DNA from 2 places in the Stenotrophomonas sp. STEN033 genome. Region 2 is predicted to be linked to the other one. Evidence: riboswitches for the same ligand, from Rfam matches in the RefSeq annotation. Region 2 holds a riboswitch; the other holds the start of a gene.
The links. A riboswitch is a leader RNA that binds a small molecule or an ion and turns the genes downstream of it on or off. The one in region 2 is predicted to bind thiamine pyrophosphate.
Positions count from the first base shown of each region.

Region 1: linked by a shared signal. The riboswitch ahead of thiC (phosphomethylpyrimidine synthase ThiC) and the one ahead of AC1VXC_RS13900 (TonB-dependent receptor) in region 2 are both predicted to bind thiamine pyrophosphate.

Region 1 is NZ_JBXFWM010000008.1:72,086-80,256, forward strand. Features, by position in the region: partial or broken gene AC1VXC_RS04845 (gamma-glutamyltransferase) at 2-826, shown strand; gene AC1VXC_RS04850 (YncE family protein) at 994-2,181, shown strand; gene AC1VXC_RS04855 (NHL repeat-containing protein) at 2,169-4,547, shown strand; TPP riboswitch at 4,590-4,691, shown strand; gene thiC (phosphomethylpyrimidine synthase ThiC) at 4,807-6,681, shown strand; gene AC1VXC_RS04865 (DUF4136 domain-containing protein) at 6,787-7,377, shown strand; gene AC1VXC_RS04870 (ion channel) at 7,446-8,123, shown strand.
Region 2 is NZ_JBXFWM010000041.1:17,295-25,465, forward strand. Features, by position in the region: gene hemN (oxygen-independent coproporphyrinogen III oxidase) at 1-542, opposite strand, end outside; gene AC1VXC_RS13860 (group III truncated hemoglobin) at 629-1,012, opposite strand; gene AC1VXC_RS13865 (hypothetical protein) at 1,194-1,481, shown strand; gene AC1VXC_RS13870 (4Fe-4S dicluster domain-containing protein) at 1,478-2,560, shown strand; gene AC1VXC_RS13875 (leucine-rich repeat-containing protein kinase family protein) at 2,784-3,983, shown strand; gene AC1VXC_RS13880 (hypothetical protein) at 4,008-4,379, opposite strand; tRNA gene AC1VXC_RS13885 (tRNA-Cys) at 4,872-4,945, opposite strand; tRNA gene AC1VXC_RS13890 (tRNA-Gly) at 5,018-5,093, opposite strand; gene AC1VXC_RS13895 (phosphotransferase enzyme family protein) at 5,436-6,572, shown strand; TPP riboswitch at 6,616-6,711, shown strand; gene AC1VXC_RS13900 (TonB-dependent receptor) at 6,781-8,171, shown strand, end outside.

The DNA of each region.
Region 1 (8,171 bases), on a different contig from region 2:
CAATGTGCTGGAGGGCTACGATTCTTCGACGATTCCGTTTGGCTCGGCAGAACATACTCATCTGTTCGTCGAAGCCAAGAAATTGGCATTCGCCGATGGTGCCCGTTTCTACGCGGCCCCGGCATTTTCGCCGGCACCGGTACCGCGCTTGTTCTCCAAAGAGCAGGCCGCGCAGTGTCGTGCGCTGAATTCGCTGGACAAGGCCATGAAGGAAGTGCAGCCGGATACGCCGAAACAGCTGGAGGAAGGTGACACGATCTACCTGACTGTGGCCGGGGCCGACGGCATGATGGTGTCGCTGATCCAGTCCAACTGTCGCGGCATGGGTAGCGGCATGGCGCCGACGGGGCTGGGTTTCATCCTGCAGGATCGCGGCGAGATGTTTGTCCTGCAGAAGAACCATCCCAATGGCTATGCGCCGGGAAAGCGCCCGTTCCAGACCATCATCCCGGCCTTCATCACCAAGGACGGCAAGCCGTTCGCCAGTTTTGGCGTGATGGGCGGTGCGATGCAGCATGCGCAGAACGTGATGAACCTGGTCGACTGCGGCATGAACCTGCAGGAGGCCGGCGACGCGCCGCGCATCCAGCATGAAGGCTCTGCCGAGCCAACCGGGCAGGCCACCGTGATGCGCGATGGTGGCGAGGTCAACCTGGAGACCGGCTTCAGCTGGGAAACCGTGCGTGGCCTGATGCGCAAGGGGCACCGGGTGACGTTCGCCGATGGCCCTTATGGTGGTTACCAGGCGATCATGCGCGACCCGGAAAGCGGCGTTTACCACGGTGCATCGGAGAGCCGCAAGGATGGCCAGGCGGCAGGCTATTGAGTTCGGCCCGTACAGGGTGGTTCGCAGCGCATGGTCGCGCTCGGGATCGTGATGCCCACGGCGGATGTTCCCGTTGCGTGGCCGCGGGTCTGGACGGTTGACCCCGCCAAGCGGCAGGTTGGGGCTAGAATGGCGCAGCCATGGACGGTAGACGATAAGCAGCAACGATGCGTATCGGCCGGACTTGCACCATTCCCTTTCGGAGTCGCGCGATGTCCCACGTTGTTTCAATGCCACGGATCATGGTGTTTTCGGCATGTCTGATTGCCAGCCTCGCGGCTGGCGCGGGTGAAGCATCACCCGAGTTCGCGACGGGCGCACGGGTTGCGGTTGGAGCGGGCCCGGCCGATATGGTGTTCTCCGCCGATGGGCAGCAACTTTATGTCACCGAGAACGAAGACAACACGGTTGTCGTAGTCGATGTTGCACGCAGAAGCGTTCTGCGCAGGTTCGGTGATGGCGGGTGGAAAGCTCCGGAAGGTGACGGCTGCTCACACAACTTCTGCCGTGGCAGCGGTGCGGCGGGTATTGCCGTCGATGCACAGCGTCAGCGCGCTTATGTCAGTTCCTGGAACATCAATGCACTGACTGCTTTCGATCTGCGCAGCGGGCAGGCGCTTTGGAGCACCCCCTTGCAGCGCTTTCCGCAGCCGCTGCTATTGACTCCCGATGGTGCGCAGGCGTGGGTGTTCAACGGCGTTGCCAATTCCCTGTCGGTGGTGGATGCCGCTACCGGCGAGGTGGTTGCTGATGCGCTTCCCTTGGATGGCGGCGATGCGCGCAACCTGTCGTTCGGACGGCAGCTTGCGCTGACGATGGCTGTCGATGGGCGTCACCTCTACGTAAACAGCATCTTCGGCGACGGCATCGAGGTGTTTGATACCGCGAAGCGTTCGCGCAGTGCGCTGATCGAAAGCGGGGCGTCGCCTTACGATCTGGCGGTCGATCGGAACAATGGCAATCTCGTCGCGCTATACGAAGACGGCGTCGTCGACTACGCGGCCGCTACGCTGTCGCCGCTGCGCGCTTATCGCTTCTGCAATGAGGTCACTACCTGGAACATGGCCTTGAGTGACGATGGCCGTCTACTGGCGCTGACCTTTCCCAAGAATGCGTTGGCCATGGTGGTGGCGCGCGACAGCGGCCTGCTGACGCACGTCTTCCAAACCGATGCCTGGCCGATGAAGGTCGCGTTCTCGCCCGACTCGCGGTTGCTTGCGGTGCTCAATGCGGGAGATACGGCATCCGTATCGCTGCTGGATGTGCATGCACCGATGGACCTTGAACCGCTACGTTCGCAGTTGAGTGAACTGTTCTGCCAGCCGAACACGGAGACGATGCAATGGATGCGTTGAAGAGCGCGATGTCGGCCAGGTCGACGCGATGGGTGCTGGTCGTGCCGCTGATGCTGGCCGCAGCAGTGGGGGCCAGTGAACACTCGGTCCTGCAATGGGAAATGGGTCAGGCAGGCTCCTATGGAAATTCTGACGGTCCTGCGCTGGACGCTCGCTTCATGGGAACGCTGACGCCTTACCGCGACAAGGATGGCGCACTGCTGGTAGCCGATGCCGACGGCAATGCGTTGCGCAGGATCGGCCAGGATGGGATTGTCACCACGATCATCGGGAAGCCCGGCACGGCAAATCCGATGGCGGCCGGCGGCGACGCACAGCAGCTGACGCGCCCGTCTGAACTGGCCCGCCTGGCCGACGGTCGCCTGTTGGTGGTCGAGCAGCGCGTCAAGGGATTGCGCGCGGTGGATGCCAAGGGCCGGATCACCGCGCTGCAGCTTCGCAAGGGCGAGCCGATGGCGGAGGCCCCTGCCTTGGGTGCTGGCGGATCCGTGGACATTGTGGTCGCCCCGGCGCCGCCATCGCCGCCGTCACTTCCTGCCGAAAGCCGCCAGACTGCTGCTCCCGTTGCGCCGGAAGCGCCACTGCTACCTGATCCCTCGGGCATTGCAGTCGACGCCAAGGGGCGGATCTGGGTCGCCGACAGCGGCAGCTATCGCGAGCGCACCCTGGTGATCGATACGCAAGGCAAGGCACGTCTGTGGGAACCCGGGCAGATGATCATGCTGCGCAAGATCGCCGCGGCAGCCGACGGAAAATTGTGGGGCATCAACGGCAAGCTGCTGTTCCGCCTGCATGACGACCGTGCCGAGGTGATGGGCAGCCTGGACGTACCCGAGTGGACGCCGCCGGCCGACTACCTCGTCCAGCCGCCGGCCAGTGGCCCGGTAGCCGCGCTGATCGGGCAGGTACCGTTTTCCGGACGCGGCAGCCTGCCGCCGATGCCTTCGCGGCCCAGGGACGCGGCACCGGTGGATTTCAGTGGTTTGACGATTGATCCGCAAGGGCGGCCCTTGCTGATTGATCGCCACCGGTTGCTGCGCTTCGAGCCGCGCTCAGCGGAGTTCACGACGCTGTTGGCGTTGCCAGCGGCAGCGGATGATCGCGGCTATGGTGACAGCCGGATCGACGCGGTGGCCGTCGATGGCAAGGGGCGCATCGTGCTGGCGATTGACGGTGGCAGCGCGCTGTTTACGCTGGGAGCGGACGGCCGGCTGGCACTGGTTGCCGGGCATGCGCCGCCTTCGGCATGGTGGCAAGGTGACGACATCGACAAACGCAGGTCGGCCAAACTGCCGGCCTCGCTTGACGACAGCATTGTCATGCTGCCCGATGGCGGCACGCTCTATGTCGCCAGACTGGATAACGCCTTGTTCCAGGTCGATCGCGATGGGAACGCAGCGCTGTGGGCGGGGAACGACAAGAAGGGCCGCAGCGATGGCCCGCGGCTTGAAGCGCGTTTCACCTATCCCACGGATCTGGCAAGGGCGCGCGACGGAACGGTATACGTTGCCGATAGTGGCAGTGCGCGGATCCGTGCAGTACGGCCTGACGGGGTGGTCCAGACACTGACCGGCAACTATTCGGAATCGTTTCGCGGCGATGGCGACTTTGCCAGGGCCAGCTTCTACGAGCCGAAGTACATCGCACTGGATGAAGCGCGCAACGTGCTGTACGTGCTGGATGACACCCCCTACGTTGGCAGCGGTGACGTGCGTCTGCGGCGCCTGGATCTGCGCTCGGGCCAGGTCACCACATTGGCCTCCGATGAACACCGGCCGATGGACGTGATCGCTCCGTCAGGCGAGCTGCAACGGGTCAACCGCGCGGCCGTAACCGTGATCTACAAGGACATCGCGGTCGGTCCTGATGGGTATGTGTATGCATTGGACGAGAATGCAGTCTGGCGGATCGACCCGGAAAGTGGTTTGCACCGCATGCTGTTCCACGTTGCGGAGCGGCCGCTGGAGAAAGCGTATGAGCTCGCTTACGCACAAGCCAAAAGCAGCGCGGAGCGGGAGGCGCTATCGGCTGCGAGTTGCAGCTGGGTATGGTGTCGCCCCGAGCGCATCGAGGTGGACGCGCAGGGCAATGTCTATCTGAGCGACGTGGGCAACAACACGGTGCTGCGGATCGGGCTGGATGGCAAGGCTGGCGTGATAGCAGGTGCGCTGGATCAGGTCGGCAACAGGGCGGGTGCGCTACCGGGCGGCCTGCACAAGCCCGGTGGTCTGGCGTTCTCGGCGGAAGGCGACCTGATGATCAACGTCAACGAACAAGGTGTCATGCGTTTGCGCAATCCGGCACAGGCACCCTTCAGCATCGCCGTGCCCGGCGCGGGTGGGATACCCGAGGATCCTGTGCGCTGACAGCAGATGGGTTGGATTTGCGGGGCTTTGCAGGTCTAATAGCGCCCGAAGCGGGGGTACCGCAGCCTTGGGGCTGCGGTTGAGACATACCCTTCGAACCTGATCCGGTTCATACCGGCGTAGGGAAGCTTTGTGTGCTGCCAGTCGATGAGCCCGTGATGGGCCTGGACTTGGCAGCGTGCGCCTTCGCTTCGTTCCGTCATGCGAATCCCTCGCGTGGCCTTCGCACCCCGCGTGTGGATAGACAGGACGAATGCCCATGAATGCACAGCCCAGCCTGCAGCAACAGGCCCAGCAACTTTCCGAGTCGGTGACCCGGCCGATACCCGGCTCGCGCAAGATCTTCGTCGCCGGTTCGCGCCCGGACCTGCAGGTGCCGATGCGCGAGATCGCGCAGACCCGCACGCCAACCCTGTTTGGCGGCGAGGAGAACCATCCGATTACCGTGTACGACACCTCGGGCCCGTATACGGATCCGCAGGCCACCATCGATCTGGCAGCGGGGCTGGCAGCGGTGCGCAACGCCTGGATCGAGGAGCGCGGTGATACCGAGCAGTTGGCCGGGCTCAGTTCCGAGTTTGGCCGCGGTCGCCAACACGATGCCAAACTCGATGCCGTACGTTTCCCCGGCCGCACGCTGCCGCGCCGCGCGATTGGTACCGCCAACGTCACCCAGATGCATTACGCGCGCCGCGGGATCGTCACCCCGGAGATGGAGTACGTCGCCATCCGCGAGAACCAGCGGCTGGACGCGGTGCGTGATGCCGGTCTGCTCGCGCAGCATCCGGGGCAGAGTTTCGGTGCCAACATTCAGCAAATCATCACCCCGGAATTCGTGCGTGATGAAATCGCGCGGGGCCGCGCGGTGTTGCCGAACAACATCAACCACCCCGAGTGTGAGCCGATGATCATCGGCCGCAATTTCCTCACCAAGATCAACGCCAACATCGGCAACAGCGCGGTGTCCTCGGGTATCGCCGAGGAAGTGGAGAAGCTGGTGTGGGCGATCCGCTGGGGCGGCGACACGGTGATGGACCTGTCCACCGGCAAGCACATCCATGAGACGCGCGAGTGGATCGTGCGTAATTCGCCGGTGCCTATCGGTACCGTGCCGATCTACCAGGCGTTGGAGAAAGTGGATGGTCGTGCCGAGGAGCTCAACTGGGAGATCTTCCGCGACACCTTGATCGAACAGGCCGAGCAGGGCGTTGACTACTTCACCATCCACGCCGGGGTGCTGCTGCGACACGTGCCGCTTACCGCCAAACGCGTGACCGGCATCGTCTCGCGCGGTGGTTCAATCATGGCCAAGTGGTGCCTGGCGCACCACAAGGAAAACTTCCTCTACACGCACTTCGAAGACATCTGCGACATCATGAAGGCCTACGACGTGTCCTTCAGCCTTGGCGACGGTCTGCGCCCGGGTTGTATCGCCGATGCCAATGACGCCGCCCAGTTCGGTGAACTGGAAGCGCTGGGTGAACTGACCCGTATCGCCTGGAAGCACGATGTGCAGACCATCATCGAAGGCCCCGGCCACGTGCCGATGCATCTGATCAAGCAGAACATGGACAAGCAGCTGCACGAATGCGGCGAAGCGCCGTTCTATACCCTCGGGCCGCTGACCACCGACATCGCGCCGGGTTACGACCACATCACCAGTGCGATCGGTGCAGCGATGATCGGCTGGTACGGCACCGCGATGCTCTGCTACGTGACGCCCAAGGAACATCTTGGGCTGCCCAACCGGCAGGACGTGCGTGACGGCATCATGGCCTACAAGATCGCCGCCCATGCCGCTGACCTTGCCAAGGGCCATCCCGGCGCACAGGTTCGCGACAACGCACTGAGCAAGGCGCGCTTCGAGTTCCGCTGGGAGGACCAGTTCCACCTGGGCCTGGATCCGGAGAAGGCCAAGGAATTCCATGACGAAACCCTGCCCAAGGACGCGCACAAACTGGCCCACTTCTGCTCGATGTGCGGCCCGCATTTCTGTTCGATGAAGATCACCCAGGACGTGCGCGAGTACGCGGCCGAGCAGGGGGTTGATGAGGCGCAGGCGCTGGCGGCGGGCATGGCCGAGAAGTCCGCGCAGTTCCTGGCCGAAGGCGGCCAGGTCTACCGCGCCGAATAGCCCCGCCAGCGGGCCAGGGCACCTGCGCGGGTGCCCTGGCCCATGCTTGACGCCACACGCAGGACGGACGTGCTAGCGTGCAGCCGTCCACACCAGGGGTAGGCCATGAAACTTCGCTTTGTTTCGCTGTTTTTCGTCCTGTCCACGCTGCTCCTGCTGGGCGCCTGCGCCAGTACACCGCGCGTCGCCAGCCAGGCCGATCCCAGTGCGGATTTCTCGCGCTACCGCAGTTTCGCGTTCTTCACGCCGCTGGCGCTCGAGCAGCACGGCTATACCACCATAACCAGCAACCGCATCCGCGCCGCGGTGCGCACGCAGATGGAGGCGCGCGGTTATCGGTTCGATGAAGCCAATCCGGACCTGTGGGTGAACCTCAACGCCTACCTGCAGGACAAGACCCAGGTCACCACGATGCCGGAAGTGGATTACGACTATTACTACAGCTATCGCGCCCGTGGTTATGTCGCCGTGCCGTACTGGCGTGACCGCACCGACGTGCGCCAGTACACCGAGGGCACATTGAACGTGGATGTCGTCGATGCACGGCAGAAGCGCCTGGTCTGGGAAGGTGTCGCGGTGGGCACGGTCGGGCGGGTCAAGCCGGAGCAGCGGGGCGAGCGGATTGACGCAGCGGTGGCGGCGATCTTTGCCACCTATCCGTATCGCGCTGGAATGTCGGCCAATCCTGCTCCCTGATATTCCCGCCCAGGCGCAATGCAGCAACAGCAGCGTTCGCCACCGGCACTGAGGCACTGAAAGAGCATATGCAATCGCGCTTGAGATGGATCGTGATGGCGCGCCGGCACCCGTCGGCGTGGCTGCTGGCGGTGCAACTGCTCGGCGTACTGCTGTACCCGGCGATGGAGCACATGCCCGCCGGGCGCGCGTTGTTCGGCGTATTCGGCATGCTGGTGCTGGGCTTGGCGGTGTGGGTGGTAAGGCGCAGCCCGTTGTTGCTGTGGCTGGCGTTGACGCTGGCGATCCCGGCGGTGGTGTTCTCGATCGCCGGGGCCTTGCTCGGGCGTTATTCGCTGATCGCGGTGGCGCAGGCATTCGAATGCCTGCTGTATTTCTATACCTCCTGCAGCTTGATCGCCTACATGCTGCAGGATCACAAGGTGACGCGTGATGAGCTGTTCGCGGCAGGCGCCACGTTTACGCTGCTGGCGTGGGCGTTCGCGTTCGCCTATTCAGTCTGCCAGCACGTGTATCCGGGCAGTTTTGTGGCCACCAGCGAGGGCGATTTCCGAAGCTGGGTAGAGTTGCTTTATCTCAGCTTCAGCTTGCTGTCAGGGGTAGGCTTGAGTGATGTCGTGCCGGTGCATCCGCAGGCCCGTGCATTGGTGATGCTGGAGCAGTTTGCAGGCGTTATGTACGTTGCTTTGGTGGTTTCGCGGCTGGTCGGCCTGACCATTTACAAAGCCGAGAAAACTGAACACTAGATAAAAAAATCGCGCCGTACGGCGCGAATCATGTAGCGGATTATGTAA
Region 2 (8,171 bases):
AGACTTGCGCGATTGAATCCCAGCTCTGCCAGCACAGCGATGTCGTCCACGCTGACCGAACGCGGATCCAGCTCGATCGAGAAATCACGTGCGCTGCTCTGGCTGAAGTTGAACAGCTGTTGCAAGCCACCAATCAAGCGGCGCAGCTGTGCCGGTTCCAGGAAATTGGGCGTGCCGCCGCCCAGGTGCAGCTGCACCACTTCACGCTCGCGCGCGAACAGCGGCGCCAACCCGCCCGCCTCCACCAGCAGCTGATCGACGTAGCGCTCACCCTTGCTGCGATCACGACTGATGACGCGGTTGCAGCCGCAGTAGAAGCAGGGGCTGCTGCAGTACGGTACATGCACGTACAGCGACATCGGTCGCCCCACCACATTGCTGCGCGCCACCGCCGCACAGAATTGCGCCTGCCCATAGCCATCATGGAAATGGGGCGCGGTTGGATAGGACGTGTAGCGCGGCCCTGGCCGATCATGCCGGCGCAGCAGGTCTGCATCGAAGGTCCAGCCCAGGGTATTTGAGGTCGGCAGCGGCATGTTCATGGCGCCAGCTTGCCTGCGCCCGCATGCCCCTGCCTTGAGTTAGATCAATTTGGCCCGTTCATGAATGGAGCCAACCACCCTGCCGTTCAGAGTATCGGGAACGAGGGGGCGTGATAGCGGCGCCAGATGGAACCGGCAACCCGTGCCGCGGCTTCGTCGGCCAGCGCCTGCATCGCCGGATTGCCCAGCTCCGCCGTGGTCTGCGCGAACAGGCCCAGCCAACGCTCGAACATCGGCCACTCCAGTCCGGGAATAGCCAGATGCTTGGGCATCGGCGCGCCAGTGAAGCGCGAGGTCCCACGCAGCAGGGCCGACCAGAAATCCACCAACTGTTGCAGGTGCGCCTCCCAATCGTGCACCCGCGCTTCGAATATCGGCCCCAGCACCGCGTCCTCGCGCACCCGCGCGTAGAAGCGCCGTACCAGCAGCTCGACCTCTTCCTCCGTGCACACATCCGGCCCAGCCCGCACCACACACCTCCTGTCACCTAACCCGAATCGACTACACCCGGCCGTGCCCTGCTTGATCAGGATCAACGACGCCCACCGGCACAGCCCCTAGCCTTGCACACCGGGCCACCAGTTGCCGCCATCCCGCACAGTGGCCACAGCCCATTCTATTCCTTCGCCACGAGGCCCCCAGGAATCCTCAATGACCAGCCCTGTCGACTCCAGTACCCGCCGCTCGTTGCCGATGATCCAACGCCTGGGCGCCGTGGTCTGGCCCAGCTTCTTCACCGCTGCCGTGATGTCGGCGTTGTTCTTTGCCTTCATCGATCCGTTGGAACTGCAGCAGATCAGCTTCCCACGACAGGTCATCAGCCGCGAACTGGGCTATTCATTGGGATTCTTCATGTTCTGGGCCGGCACCTTGTGCGCCTGCGGCGTGACCGCGCTGCTGCTGCGCCCGGCACGCGAACCGGAGGAATCCTTCGAATGAAGCCGGTGCGCAGTATCGGCGAAGCCTGCGCCGGCACCGCCCGCAAGCGCGATACGCTCCGCCAGTTCACCACCACGATGATGCTGGCGGCGTTCTACGGGCTGCCGTGGCTGCACTGGAATGGCAAACCCTGGCTGCTGCTGGACATTGATGCGCGCCAGTTCCGGATTGCCGGCATCTCGATGCAACCCGAGCAGTCGCTGCCGCTGCTATGGCTGGCGCTGGCAGCACTGGCCCTGCTCTGCCTTGTCACCAGCCTGTACGGTCGCCTGTGGTGCACCTACGCCTGCCCACAAACGGTACTGACCCGCCTTTTCCGCAGGCTGACCCGCCTGACTGATCTCCAAGGCTGGGCAAAGCCACTGGGAACCCCGCTGAGGCACGCGCTCTGGGCAGCCATCGCGCTATGGACCGGCATCAGCTTCGTCGGCTACTTCACCCCAATCGGCGGACTGGTGCATGGTGTATTCACGCTCACGCTCAGCGGCTGGGAATGCTTCTGGATCATTTTTTACGGTCTGGCGACCTGGGCCAACGTGGCGTATCTGCATGAACAGGTCTGCAGTTACCTATGCCCTTACAGCCGCGTACAACGCCTGATCAGCGATGGACGCACCCCCAGCATCCAGTACAACGCGCCACGCGGTGAGCCGCGTGGCCCTCGTGATCAGGACAACGCCAGCGTGCTGCATCGCTCCCGCGGCCTGCTTGATGCAACCACTGCCGCCGACTACGTATTCCGCGCCGCGCACCCCGCCATTGCCGGTGCGATGCCCAACTTCAGCCCGGCCCATCTGGGTGACTGCACGGATTGCGGCGCCTGCGTGACGGCCTGCCCGATCGGCCTGGATATCCGCAATGGTCGCTCGGACAGCTGCATCGAATGCGGCAACTGCATGGATGCCTGTGACGACACCATGGCCGCCAAACACTACCCCCTGGATCTCATCCATCGCGCCCGCCCGGCCTGCCAAGCAGGCGGCAACGCATCCGGATGGCGGATCAAGCCGTTGGCGTTTGCGGCGCTGATGCTGCTGTGCATCGGCCTGGCGGCCTTCACGGCCACAAGCCTGTCTTGAGCGACTTGAAGGAGTACAGCACACCACGAAGCATGCCTACCCGCGCGCAATGCTGCTCACTTCGATGAGACAGGGCTGCTCCTGCTCAGCGGGAGCGGCATCAACCGTACACCCGGCAACGCGCAAGCACCCGGCAGCAGCGTCATCTGCTGATCCGCATGCCTCGCGGCTGGCGCCGCTTCCACATAGGACATTGCCGCCGGCCTCGTTACACTCACCGCGCATGCATACCCTTGAAGATCTGAACAACGGCGCCCTCGCCGGCGCCCAGGCTGTCCGGCTGGTCAACCTGGGCCTCACCGAGTTCCCGCAGGCGCTGTTTGCACTGGCTGACACTCTGGAAATACTGGACCTCTCCGGGAACCAGCTCAGCTCACTGCCTGAAGACCTGCGGCGGCTGCACAAGCTGCGCATCCTGTTCTGCTCCAACAACCCGTTTACGCAACTGCCAACGGCGCTGGGCGACTGCGCGCAGCTGGAGATGGTCGGCTTCAAGGCTTGCGCGCTTACCCGGGTAAGCGAGCGCAGCCTGCCAGCGCAGCTGCGCTGGTTGATCCTCTCCGACAACCAGCTGGCTGAACTGCCCGCTGCGCTGGGACAGCGGCCGCGGCTGCAGAAACTGATGCTTTCCTGCAACCAGCTCACCACCTTGCCCGATCTGGGCAATTGCAAGGCACTGGAGCTGCTGCGCATTGCCAGCAACCGGTTCCAGGAAATTCCCGCGACCGTGCTGGCATTGCCAAACCTCGCGTGGCCGGCGGTGGCCGGTAATCCACTGACTGCAAACGCCGAGCAGACTGCATTGGCAGAGGCGCATCACCACGCCATCCGCTACGACGAACTGGAGATCGGCGCGCTGCTGGGCGAAGGGACAAGCGGCCACATCCATCGCGCCACCCACACATGCAGCGGCCAGTCGATGGCCATCAAGGTATTCAAGGCGGCATTTACCAGCGATGGGACGCCACAGTCGGAACTGGCTGCCGGCCTGGCCGCCGCCGGGCATCCCTACCTGCTTGCACCGCTGGCAACGGTCGAAGGCCACCCGGAAGGCCGCCTGGCGGTGGCGATGCCCCTGCTCCCCCCGGACTACATCAATCTGGCCGGCCCACCCAGCCTTGCCAGTTGCACGCGTGATGTCTATGCCACAGATACGCGTTTTACGCCGACCATCGCCGAGCGGCTGCTGGGCTGCATCCGTGGCGCGCTGAAGCACCTGCATGCACGCGGCATACTGCACGGCGACCTGTACGCCCACAACATCCTGTGGAACCCGGTCACCGGCGAAGCAGTTTTGAGCGACTTCGGTGCAGCCATGTTGAGCAACACCCTGCCACTGGCGGATCGCGCACTGCTGCAAGCCATCGAGTGGCGTGCATTTGCCCACCTCGAGGTCGAGATCGCAGCGCGCACAAGCAGCTGAGCCGCGGCAAGGAGCGGTCGCGCGCTAAACCTCCTCGCCATCCACCAGAGCCCCGGCCCCCTCAATCATGCTGAGACGAAGCTTTTGCCGCACGTCAAAAGCTCTCGGCGCGACAGAAGTGGCACTTCCATCCAGATACAGGAAGCCATCAAAACTCCCTGACGCCATGCAGTCGACCAATCCCGGCGAGACCAGCGAACAGTCGTGCTTCAGCGCCTTTGCGTCAACCACATCGATGCGCGCAGACAAGACAGGCAGGGACCGCTCTGCCTGCCTGGAGAGCTCAGACGAAATCACCGTCGCGATATCCTCTGCACGAGGCAACAGACCCATTTCTTGGGCGAGAACTGATTGCGAGCAACAGCTGAAGATCAACACAGCAAAAATCACTTTCATGGCGTTCTCTACTGAACTGCCTTCACTGAGATCCTGGAAACAATCATATGCCCCGGCAACCTCAAGCGGACATCGTACGACCGCTTGGATAGGCGCGCCCATGCAAAGCCGAGAGCCCTCCGACAACCTTGGCGGACGGATGCCTACCGAGTTCTGCGGATACCACGAACCGGAAAACTCTCAGTTGGCTTGCCATTGAGTTACGGAGGGTCGACAAAGGTAGGTGCCATAGACCGAAGTGCCTGCGCCCAACAAACCACGCCGCACACGCTCACCTCCCGCTTGCAGGCATAGCGCTGGGCAAGCAAACCGCACAAACGATGTCGCCGCTCAAACCCAAGTACACGCAGTGCACGCATGCCCCCACGGGTTTGCCACGTGAACGCGAGTGGCGGATAAGCGCACACGCTTGAACAGGTCATCCCGGGATTTCGGCGCAAGCGGCAGAAAACAAAAAAGCCCTGATTTCTCAGGGCTTTAGTGCTTACTACTTGGAGGCCTGGGTCGGAATCGAACCGGCGTACGCGGATTTGCAATCCGCTGCATAACCACTCTGCTACCAGGCCAAACAACTGCGTCGTCGAAGCACAACATCACCTCGACATGAAAAGACCCCACTGAGGGGGCCCTTTCCAATTTGGAGCGGGAAACGAGACTCGAACTCGCGACCTCAACCTTGGCAAGGTTGCGCTCTACCAACTGAGCTATTCCCGCGGTGTGGGCGAATCATACAGACTTCGGCAGGGCTGCGCCAGCGCTTTTTAACAATTCCTTTCACATAGGCTGGATGACTGTCTTCGTCGGCTCTGCAATCCCTGTAGAGCCGAGCCACGCTCGGCTGGGGCATCACCGGGAAAGCCCCTGCCGAGCACGGCTCGGCACTACGGTTTTAGCCCCTCTCCCGCTTGCGGGAGAGGGGTTGGGGTGAGGGGAGCTTTACGCTGGTAAAGCTCTTGCCGAGCATCGCTCGGCACTACATGTGCGTGCTGCCTGCAGCTTGGGCGGGGCTGGCGTACCATCGCGCCTCCGCCGCATCACCTGCTCCAGCCTGTTCCGATGACCCAGCAATCACACCGCGTGCAAGGCCTCAACAATGATGAAGTGGCCGCTGACTGGCCCGTCATCGATGCGGCTGAACTGGCTTGGCTATGTGATCATTACCCGCAGCTGGATGCCGGCAGCGCCCTGCTTTGGCATAGTCCGCGACCGATGTCGGCCGCCGCGATTGCCTCCGGCCCGTACGGCAAGGTCTTCATCAAACGGCATCATCGCTTGGTCCGTACAGCCGCCTGTCTGCAGGAGGAGCACCGGTTCATCACCCACCTCGCCAATGCAGGGGTTCCGGTTGCCGAACTCCTGCGCAACCAGCACGGCGCAACCGCCATCGAACATGGCGACTGGACCTACGAACTGCACGCCGTCGCCACTGGCCAGGACCTGTACCGCGACGCCCCGTCGTGGACGTTGCTGACCGAGCGCGAACGCGCACGCGCCGCCGGCCGCATGCTGGCCACCCTGCATCGCGCTTCGGCCGGTTATCACGCGCCCCAGCGCAGCACCCACCTTTTGGTCGCCCGCGATGAGCTGATCAGGGCCGAAGACCCGATCTCTGCACTCAAGGCCGACCTGGACAATCGCCCCGGCTTGGCGCGCTACCTGGCCCGCATCCCGTGGGAGCAGCAACTGCAGCGCAGCGTCCTGCCCTGGCATACCGGACTATCCGCGCGCCTGCAGGCCGAACCGCCGCTGTGGGCGCACAACGACTGGCATGTCTCCAACCTGCTGTGGGGCCATGACGACAACGCGATGCAGGTCAGCGCCGTGCTCGATTTCGGCCTGGCCTCCCCCACCAGCGCCCTGTTCGACCTGGCCACCGCCATCGAACGCAATGCGGTGGCCTGGCTGGAACTGGAGCGCGGCGCCGAAGCGGTACGTACCGATATCGCACTGGCCCTGCTCGACGGCTACCGCGAAGTACTGCCATTGTCGGCCGAGCGGGTCCACCTGCTTGCCGATCTGCTGCCAATGGTGCATTTCGACTTTGCACTGTCCGAAGTGGAGTATTTCGAAGGCATCACCGGTTCCACCGCCAATGCCGATGTCGCCTGGCAGCCATTCATGCTCGGCCACCCCGAATGGTTCGCCAGTCACCACGGCCGAGCCTTGCTGCAGGCCCTGCACGCCGCCGCCTGAAGCGGCCCGACTCGCAAATCATTCGCATTTGTAGTGAAATGGCGGCCTGAAGCGGGGGTGCCTGGATTTGCCAGGCTGAGAGAGTCCCTTGGAACCTGATCCGGTTTGCACCGGCGTAGGGAGCTTTGAGCAGCAGCCGTAGCGCCGTCATTGGCGCTGCGCATGCGCGCCTTCGCTTCGTCTCCCTTGTTCCCTGAAGACGAATCGAATGAACCGCTGCCTGCGCCCCACGCTGTTGTCCCTCGCCCTGAGCACCACCCTGCCGCTGTACGCCAGCGACACCGGCCTCGATGCGGCTGTCGAACACTCGCCGACCGAACTGGCCGCCGTACGCGTGCAGGCCCGTCAGCCGGAAGCGGACAACGCCCGCGTCAACAGCTTTGGCAGCGGCGACTGGAAAAGCACCCCGGCATCAATGAACGTGCTGGACCGCGACTTCCTCGATCATCAGCAGGTGCGCTCGCTGTCCGAACTGGCCAGCAATGACGCTTCGCTGGGCGATGCCTATGCACCGGTCGGCTATTACCAGAACGTCGCCATCCGCGGCTTCGCACTGGATACCGCCACCGGCTATCGTTTCAACGGCATGTCGATTGCCGGCGAACAGCGGCTGGCGCTGGAGAACCTGCAGTCGGTGGAAGTGCTCAAGGGCGAAGCTGGCCTGGCGGCCGGGGTGATGGCGCCGGGCGGCATCATCAACTACGTCGGCAAGCGGCCGGCCGAAGTACGCACCGTCACCCTGGGCACCGACAACGAAGGCTCACGCTACGCCGCCATCGACGTCGGCCATTGGCTGACCCCGCGCATCGGCCTGCGCTTCAACGCCGCCTGGGACGACAGCGCGTCCTATATCGAACATGCCGATGGCCGCCGCAATTTCTATTCGCTGGCGACCGACTGGCTGATCGGCGAGCGCGGCAAGCTTGAAGTGGATGCCAACTACCAGACCAGCGCGCAGCGCTCAGCCTCCGGCTACCAGTTGCTGGGCGCGAGCAAACTGCCGACCGGCGTGGACCGCGAGCACCTGCTCGGTTACCAGCCGTGGCAGCAGCCGGTAGGCATTGCCAGCACCAATATCACTGCGCTGCACACCTACGACTTCAGCGCCGATTGGCAATCCCGCGTTGCCGTCAGCCACAGCCGCACGGTGATCGATGACAACGTCGCCTTCGCCTATGGCTGCTATTACGCCGCAGAATGTGCCGATGGCAGCGTGCCGGGCAATTACTTCGCCCCCAATGGCGATTACGACATCTACGACTACCGCAGCCCGGACGATACCCGTCGCAACCAGGAGCTGCGCGCCGAGCTGCGCGGCAGCTTCGACACCGGCAGCATCAGCCATCAGCTGACCGTGGGTGCCGACCAGTTCCGCCGCACCGTGGACAAGCGCCGCAACGTCAACGAGTACGTCGGCACGGTCAACATCCACGACCAACAGTTGCCCGTATTCGAGCCTTCGCCACTGATGCCCGGCGCCTCCGCACGCCGCCTCGACAGCCGCCAGACCGCCGTCTTCGCACTGGATCGCATCCAGCTCAATGAAGACTGGCAATGGCTGGCCGGCGGCCGCTTCGTGCGCCTGGACGAACGCGCCTA